Linked DNA regions of Paractinoplanes abujensis. The protein of the gene in region 1 binds, or shares a complex with, the protein of each later gene. Links are inferred from orthologs where the notes say so. Each region holds a gene or a part of one and is shown on either strand. Other genes may lie near its edges. The genes, in order: sucB and BKA14_RS35730.

The links.
Region 2: sucB (region 1) and BKA14_RS35730 share a complex: the UniProt entries of both Bacillus subtilis proteins name them as parts of the 2-oxoglutarate dehydrogenase (OGDH) complex. The link is inferred for Paractinoplanes abujensis from one-to-one orthologs.

The regions. Positions count from the first base shown.
Region 1 is NZ_JACHMF010000001.1:5,064,167-5,067,400, reverse strand. The notes cover bases 306-3,234. They hold sucB (2-oxoglutarate dehydrogenase, E2 component, dihydrolipoamide succinyltransferase), read right to left. Parts: upstream 2,725-3,234; coding sequence 886-2,724; downstream 306-885. Other genes in these bases: lpdA (dihydrolipoyl dehydrogenase), read right to left, coding at 2,777-3,234; BKA14_RS22840 (TIGR01777 family oxidoreductase), read right to left, coding at 306-799. Outside these bases: more of BKA14_RS22840, read right to left, coding at 1-305. UniProt on the Bacillus subtilis protein: E2 component of the 2-oxoglutarate dehydrogenase (OGDH) complex which catalyzes the second step in the conversion of 2-oxoglutarate to succinyl-CoA and CO(2).
Region 2 is NZ_JACHMF010000001.1:7,752,325-7,756,920, reverse strand. The notes cover bases 75-4,365. They hold BKA14_RS35730 (multifunctional oxoglutarate decarboxylase/oxoglutarate dehydrogenase thiamine pyrophosphate-binding subunit/dihydrolipoyllysine-residue succinyltransferase subunit), read left to right. Parts: upstream 75-448; coding sequence 449-4,165; downstream 4,166-4,365. Other genes in these bases: BKA14_RS35725 (DUF6104 family protein), read left to right, coding at 4,223-4,365; BKA14_RS35735 (ABC transporter permease), read left to right, coding at 75-291. Outside these bases: more of BKA14_RS35735, read left to right, coding at 1-74; more of BKA14_RS35725, read left to right, coding at 4,366-4,402; BKA14_RS35720 (AAA family ATPase), read left to right, coding at 4,392-4,596. UniProt on the Bacillus subtilis protein: E1 component of the 2-oxoglutarate dehydrogenase (OGDH) complex which catalyzes the decarboxylation of 2-oxoglutarate, the first step in the conversion of 2-oxoglutarate to succinyl-CoA and CO(2).

The DNA.
Region 1 (3,234 bases):
AGCTGCGCAGCGACTCGCCGGCCAGCTCGCCCAGCACCACGTAGAGCGCGGGGCTGGGCACGGTGAGCAGGGCCGGGCGGTGCACGGCTTCGCCGAAGGCCTTGGTGAAGTGCGCGTTGGTGGCCTGCTCGGCCGCGGTGACGTTGACCGGGCCCGCGATGTCCTCGCGTTCGAGCAGGAACTCGGCCGCGGCGAGCCAGTTGGGGGCGCTGGTCCACGGCATCCACTGCTTGCCGCCGCCCAGCTTGCCGCCCGCGCCCAGTTTGAAGACCGGCAGCAACCGCTCGACCAGGGTTTCGACGGCGATGCCGGTGCGCAGCAGCACGACCCGGACGCCGGCGTCCTCGGCCGGGCGGGCGGCGGCCTCCCAGACCCGGCACAGGTCGGCCAGGAAGGTGTTGCCCGCGGGCGCCTCCTCGGTGACCGGGTCGTCGCCGGTGTCGCCGTACCACCCGACGGCGGAGGCCTGCAGCAGTGTGTGCGGGCGGTCGCCCTCGGGCAGGTTGCGGATCGCTCGCGCGATCGTGCCGGTGGTGTCGACCCGGCTGGAGCGCAGCTCGCTCTTGTAGCGGGCCGTCCAGCGCTTGCCGCCGACGTTGGCGCCGGACAGGTTGATCACCACGTCGGCCGCCGCGACCAGGTGCGGGTCGAGCTGACCCTGGGCGGGCTGCCAGGTGGCCTCGTCGGCTGCCTGAGCGGGCCGGCGCACCAGCCGGGTCACATCGTGGCCGCTGCCGCGCAGCCGCTCGACGAGGGGCGCGCCGAGAAAGCCGGAGCCGCCGGAGATCAGGATCCGCATGGCTCCCATCATGCCCCGAAGTGAACCCGTTCAAAACGAAGAGAGCGCCCGGGGTGATCCCGGACGCTCCCTGTCGCTGCTGACTGTCAGGCCAGGCCGAGGTCACCCTCGAAGTGCCCGCCCTCGAGACGCTCCTTCAGCGTGACCAGGAAGCGGGCGGCGTCAGCGCCGTCCACGATCCGGTGGTCGTAGCTGAGGGCCAGGTAGACCATCGAGCGGGGCGCGATGACCTCGCCCAGCTCGGGGTCGTTGATGACCACGGCCCGCTTGACCACGGCGCCGGTGCCCAGGATGCCGACCTGCGGCTGGTTGATGATCGGCGTGTCGAAGAGCGCGCCCCGGCTGCCCGTGTTGGTCAGCGTGAACGTGCCACCCGAGATCTCGTCCGGGCCGATCTTGTTGTTGCGGGTGCGGTCGGCCACGTCGGCGATCCGCTTGGCCAGCCCGGCCAGGTTGAGGTCGCCGGCGTCCTTGATGACCGGGACGATCAGGCCCTTCGGGGTGTCGACGGCCATGCCCAGGTGCTCGGCGTCGTGGTAGGTGACCGTGCCGGCCTCCTGGTCGATCGACGAGTTGACCACCGGGTGCTGGCGCAGCGCCTCGACCGCGGCCAGCGCGAAGAACGGCAGGAAGCTGAGCTTCACGCCGTGCTGGGCCTGGAAGTCGGCCTTGGCCTTCTGCCGCAGCTGGGCGATCTTGGTGACGTCGACCTCGACGACCGTGGTGAGCTGGGCCGAGATCTGCAGCGACTCGACCATGCGACGGGCGATCGTCGCGCGGGTGCGGGTCAGCTTCTCGGTGCGGCCGCGCAGCGGGCTCGGCTCGGGCTTGGCCTTGGGGGCCGCCGGAGCCGCAGCGGAGGACACCGGGGCCGAAGCGGCCGGAGCCGGGGCCGCCTTGGCCGCGGCGGCCTTGTCGGCCGCGTCGGTCACGTCCTGCTTGCGGATGCGGCCGCCGACGCCGGTGCCGGTCAGGGTCGACAGGTCGACGCCCTTCTCGGCGGCCAGCTTGCGGACCAGCGGGGTGACGTAGCCGGCGTCGCCGGCGCCGTTCGGGCTGGCCTGCTCGACGCGCGGCTGCGACGGGGCGGGCGGCTCGGCCTTGGCCTCGGCGGCGACCGGGTCCTTGGCCGTCTCGGCCTCGGGGGCCGGGTCGGCGTAGGACTCGCCGGACGGCGCGAAGTCGGGGGCGGGGGCCGACTCGATCTTGGGAGCGGACTGCTGCTGCGGCGCGGGAGCCGGAGCCGGCTTCTCCTCAGCCGGAGCCGGCTTCTCCTCAGCCGGGGCCGGGGCCGCGCCCTCGGCGCCGATGATCGCCAGGTCGGCGCCGACGTCGGCCGTCTCGTCCTCCTGCACCTTGATCTCGAGCACCGTGCCCGCGACCGGCGAGGGGATCTCGGTGTCGACCTTGTCGGTGGAGACCTCGAGCAGCGGCTCGTCGACCTCGACGGAGTCACCGACCGCCTTGAGCCAGCGGGTGACGGTGCCCTCGGTGACGCTCTCGCCGAGCGCCGGCATCTTGACCGCGGTGCCCTCGCCGCTCGACGGCGCGGCGGCCTGGGCCTGCGGGGCCGGGGCCTCCTCCTCGACCGGCTTCTCGGTCGAGGGCTCGGTCGGGGCGGGAGGCTCGGGCTCCTCCTGCTGCTGCTGTTGCGCGGGAGCCGGGGCGGAGGTGCCCGCGTCCTCGCCGTCGCCCGAGATGACCGCGAGCTCGCTGCCGACGTCGGCCGTCTCGTCCTCGCCGACGACGATGCGCGACAGCACACCGGCCGCGGGCGACGGGATCTCGGTGTCGACCTTGTCGGTGGAGACCTCGAGCAGCGGCTCGTCGGCCTCCACCCGCTCGCCCTCCTGCTTCAGCCAGCGAGTGACGGTGCCCTCGGTGACGCTCTCACCCAGCCGCGGCATGGTGACCGATGTCGGCATGTCTCAGAACTCCTTAACCACGTTTTGGTCCGGCTCGGCGTAGATCAGGTGATCAGCTGTGTGCGTGCAGGGGCTTGCCCGACAGGGCCAGGAACGCCTCGCCGAGCGCCTCGTTCTGCGTCGGGTGCGCGTGGACCAGCTGGGCGACCTCCTCCGGGAACGCCTCCCAGTTGTAGATCAGCTGGGCCTCGCCCACCAGCTCACCCATGCGCGCGCCGACCATGTGGACGCCCAGGACCGGGCCGTCGTTGAGGCGCACGAGCTTGACGAAGCCCGCGGTCTTGAGGATCTGGCTCTTGCCGTTGCCGCCGAGGTTGTAGTTGTACGTCGAGACCTTGTCCGCGCCGTACTGCTCCTTGGCCTTGGTCTCGGTCAGGCCGACCGACGCGACCTCGGGGTCGGAGTAGGTGACCCGCGGGATGCCCGCCTCGTCGATCGGGGCCGGGCGCAGGCCCGCGATCTCCTCCGCCACGAAGATGCCCTGCTGGAAGCCGCGGTGCGCGAGCTGCA
Region 2 (4,596 bases), 2.7 Mb from region 1 along the record:
GCGGGGGTGCTGATCCGCAGCCAGATCGCGGCGACGCTGATCCTGGCCATCACCTACGTGGTCGGCACCTCGGCCATCGGGTTGATCTTCTTCCTGCTCAGTGAGTACGTGGCCGAGTGGATCAACAACTTCCAGGTGCTCGTGCCGACCACGGCGTCCACGCTGATGATCTCGGGTACTGATCTGCCCGGCAGCCCGCCGCGCTGGGTCGGCGCCGTCGTGCTGATCGGGTACGCGGCTGTGCTGGGCTTCTTCGGCACGTGGCTGACGAAGCGGCGCGACATCAGCTGACGAGAACCGAGGGGAGGATTCGGCTAAGAGGTCACACACTCGACGTGGGAAGATGTTCGCCCGCACCCACGGCGTAGCCTTGAGGCCGAATCCTTCCCGTCCCATGTGACGAAACAGTCGCGTGCTGACAAACATGGTGAAAGAGGCGAACACGGAAGTGTCGACCCAGCAGACTTCGCACGAGAACCCACTCGCGGACTTCGGGCCGAATGAGTGGATCGTCGACGAGATGTACCAGCGCTATCTGGCCGACCCCACCAGCGTCGACCCCGCCTGGCACGACTTCTTCGCCGACTACAAGCCCGCGATGGCCACCGGTTCGATCGTGACGCCCGACGAGGCGAAGGCGGCCAACGCCACCGCTTCGGCGGCCCGCGCCGGCACCGACGCCCCGGCCGCCTCCACGGTCGCCCCGGTCAAGCCGACCGTGCCCACCGAGTCTGCCCAGCCGAAGCCCGCCCCCGCGAAGCCGGCCCCGGCGGCCAAGCCCGCCCCCGCCGCCGCGAACGGGAAGGCCGACGGCGCCAAGGTCACCACGCTCCGCGGCGTCGCCGCCAAGATCGTGCAGAACATGGACGCCTCGCTGGAGGTGCCGACCGCGACGTCGGTGCGCGCTGTGCCCGCGAAGCTCATGGTCGACAACCGCATCGTGATCAACAACCACCTCGCCCGCGGGCGGGGCGGGAAGGTCAGCTTCACCCACCTGATCGGCTGGGCGCTGGTGCGCGCGGTGGCGCAGAACCCCGCCATGAACAACTCGTTCGCCGAGGTCGACGGCAAGCCCGCCATGGTGCAGCCCGAGCACATCAACCTTGGCATCGCCATCGACCTCGCCAAGAAGGACGGCTCGCGCACCCTGGTCGTGCCGTCCATCAAGAACTGCGAGCAGATGGACTTCCGCAAGTTCTGGCAGGCCTACGAGGACGTGGTCCGTCGCGCCCGCCGCAACGAGCTGACCATGGACGACTACTCGGGCACGACGATCTCGCTGACCAACCCGGGCGGCATCGGCACCGTCCACTCCATCCCCCGCCTGATGGCCGGGCAGAGCGCGATCATCGGCGTCGGCGCGATGGAGTATCCCGCGCCCTACGCCGGCATGAGCGACGAGATGCTGACCGACCACGGCGTCTCCAAGGTCACCACGCTGACCAGCACCTACGACCACCGGGTGATCCAGGGTGCGCAGTCCGGCGAGTTCCTCAAGGCCATGCACGAGTTCCTGCTCGGCGAGCACGAGTTCTACGACGAGATCTTCACGTCGCTGCGCATCCCGTACGAGCCGGTCCGCTGGGTGCGGGACGTGGCCCGCACGTCCGAGGGCCAGATCGACAAGGCGGCCCGGGTCGTCGAGCTGATCCACGCGTACCGGGTGCGCGGTCACCTGATGGCCGACACCGACCCGCTCGAGTTCGAGATCCGCCGCCACCCCGACCTCGACGTGCTGCAGCACGGCCTCACGCTGTGGGACCTCGACCGCACGTTCCCGGTCGGCGGTTTCGCCGGCAAGCCGCGTATGCGTCTGCGCGACGTGCTGGGCGTCCTGCGCGACACGTACTGCCGCCGCGTCGGCATCGAGTACATGCACATCCAGGGTCCCGAGGAGCGGCGCTGGATCCAGGACCGCATCGAGATCAAGTACACGAAGCCCGACTCGGACGAGCAGAAGCACATCCTCAACCGGCTGAACGCGGCCGAGGCCTTCGAGACGTTCCTGCAGACCAAGTTCGTCGGTCAGAAGCGGTTCTCGCTCGAGGGCGGCGAGTCGCTGATCCCGCTGCTCGACGCCGTGCTGGAGGCGTCGGCCGAGGCCGGGCTGGACGAGATGGTCATCGGCATGGCCCACCGCGGCCGGCTCAACGTGCTGGCCAACATCGTCGGCAAGCCGTACGAGAAGATCTTCAACGAGTTCGAGGGTCAGATGGACCCGAAGTCGGCCCACGGCTCCGGCGACGTGAAGTACCACCTGGGCCAGACCGGCAAATACACCACGCCCGACGGCGAGCACGCCACGACGGTCAGCGTGGTGGCCAACCCGTCGCACCTGGAGGCCGTCGACCCGGTGCTCGAGGGCATCGTCCGGGCCAAGCAGGACCGCCTCGACCTGGGCCTGCACGGTTACACGGTGCTGCCGGTGCTGGTGCACGGCGACGCCGCGTTCGCCGGCCAGGGCGTCGTGGCCGAGACGCTCAACCTCTCCCAGCTGCGCGGTTACCGCACCGGCGGCACGGTCCACGTGATCGTCAACAACCAGGTCGGTTTCACCACCGCCCCGGAGTACAGCCGCTCGTCGATGTACTCGACCGACGTGGCCCGCATGATCCAGGCCCCGATCTTCCACGTGAACGGCGACGACCCCGAGGCCGTCGTGCGGGTGGCCAAGCTGGCCTTCGAGTACCGCCAGGCGTTCAACAAGGACGTCGTGATCGACCTGGTCTGCTACCGACGCCGCGGGCACAACGAGGGCGACGACCCGTCGATGACCAACCCCCGGATGTACGAGATCATCGACCAGAAGCGCTCGGTGCGGAAGCTCTACACCGAGGAGCTGATCGGCCGGGGTGACATCACCGTGGACGACGCCCAGGAACAGCTGCGCGACTACCAGTCCCAGCTGGAGCAGGTCTTCAAGGCCACCCGCGACGCGGCCGGCACCCCGCCCCGTCCGCGGGTGATCAGCGAGGAGCCCGAGCCCCAGGTCGAGACCGCGGTCGACGCGGCCACCGTCCGCGCGGTCGGCCAGGCGCACGTCGAGCTGCCCGAGGGCTTCACCCCGCACAAGCGCGTGCAGCAGCTGCTCGAGCGGCGGGCCAAGATGGGCACCGAAGGCGGCATCGACTGGGGCTTCGGCGAACTCGTCGCGTTCGGTTCGTTGCTGGCCCAGGGCGTCACCGTCCGGCTCGCCGGGCAGGACTCGCGCCGCGGCACGTTCGTCTCGCGGCACGCCTCCGTGGTCGACGCGCGTACGGGGAAGGACTTTCTGCCCCTCTCCACGCTGACCACCGGCTCGGCCCGCTTCTTCGTGCACGACTCGCTGCTCAGTGAGTACGCGGCGATGGGCTTCGAGTACGGCTACTCGGTCGAGAACCCGGAGGCGCTGGTCCTCTGGGAGGCGCAGTTCGGCGACTTCGTCAACGGCGCCCAGTCGATCGTCGACGAGTTCGTCTCGTCCGGCGAGGTCAAGTGGGGCCAGCAGTCGTCGCTGGTGCTGCTGCTCCCGCACGGCCAGGAAGGCCAGGGGCCCGACCACTCCTCCGGCCGGCCCGAGCGGTTCCTGCAGCTGTGCGCGCAGGACAACATGCGCGTGGCCAACACGACGACCCCGGCCAACTACTTCCACCTGCTGCGCCGGCAGGCCCTGTCGACCAAGCGCAAGCCGCTGGTGGTGTTCTCGCCCAAGTCGCTGCTGCGGCACAAGCTGGCCGTGTCGCAGGTCGCCGACTTCACCCAGGGCACGTTCCAGCCGGTCATCGGCGACGCCGGGATCAACGGCGCGCCGCTCGACGCGGGCTCGGTCAAGCGGGTGCTGCTCTGCTCGGGCAAGGTCTACTACGACCTGTTCCAGGCCCGGGCCGAGCGGGGCATCACCGACACCGCGATCGTCCGGATGGAGCAGATCTACCCGCTGCCCGTCGAGGAGCTGAAGGCAGTGCTGGCCCAGTTCGGAAACGCGGAGGACTTCGTCTGGGTGCAGGAGGAGCCGGCCAACCAGGGCGCCTGGTCGTTCGTCGCACTCAACCTGCTCGAGCACCTCGAAGGTGTCCGGCTGCGGCGCATCTCGCGCCCCGCCGCGGCCGCCCCCGCGGTCGGCTCGGCCAAGCTGCACGAGGCCGAGCAGGCGGCACTGATCGAGGCCGCCCTGCCCCGGCCGTAACTTCTCTGACGAGGGGGCGCTCCGCTGCGGCGGGGCGCCCCCTTTTACTATCCGGGCATGTATTTCACCGATCGCGGCATCGAGGAACTGGTCAACCGGCGCGGCGAGGAGAGCGTGACGCTGGAATGGGTGGCCGACCAGCTGCGCACGTTCGTCGACATGAACCCGGAGTTCGAGACCCCGATCGAGCGCTTCGCGACGTGGCTGGCCCGGGACGACGACGAGGATGACGAGTAGCGCCCGCCCGATCCGCCGCGTCGAACTGGACACCGGCGCCGAGGTCGACCGCTCCTCGTGGTGGGCGACGATCCCCGCCGTACGGGCCGTGCTCGACCACGGCCTGAACATCCCGGCCGGCGTCACGTTCCTGGTCGGCGAGAACGGATCCGGCAAATCGACCCTGATCGAGGCGTTGGCCACCGCGCACGGAC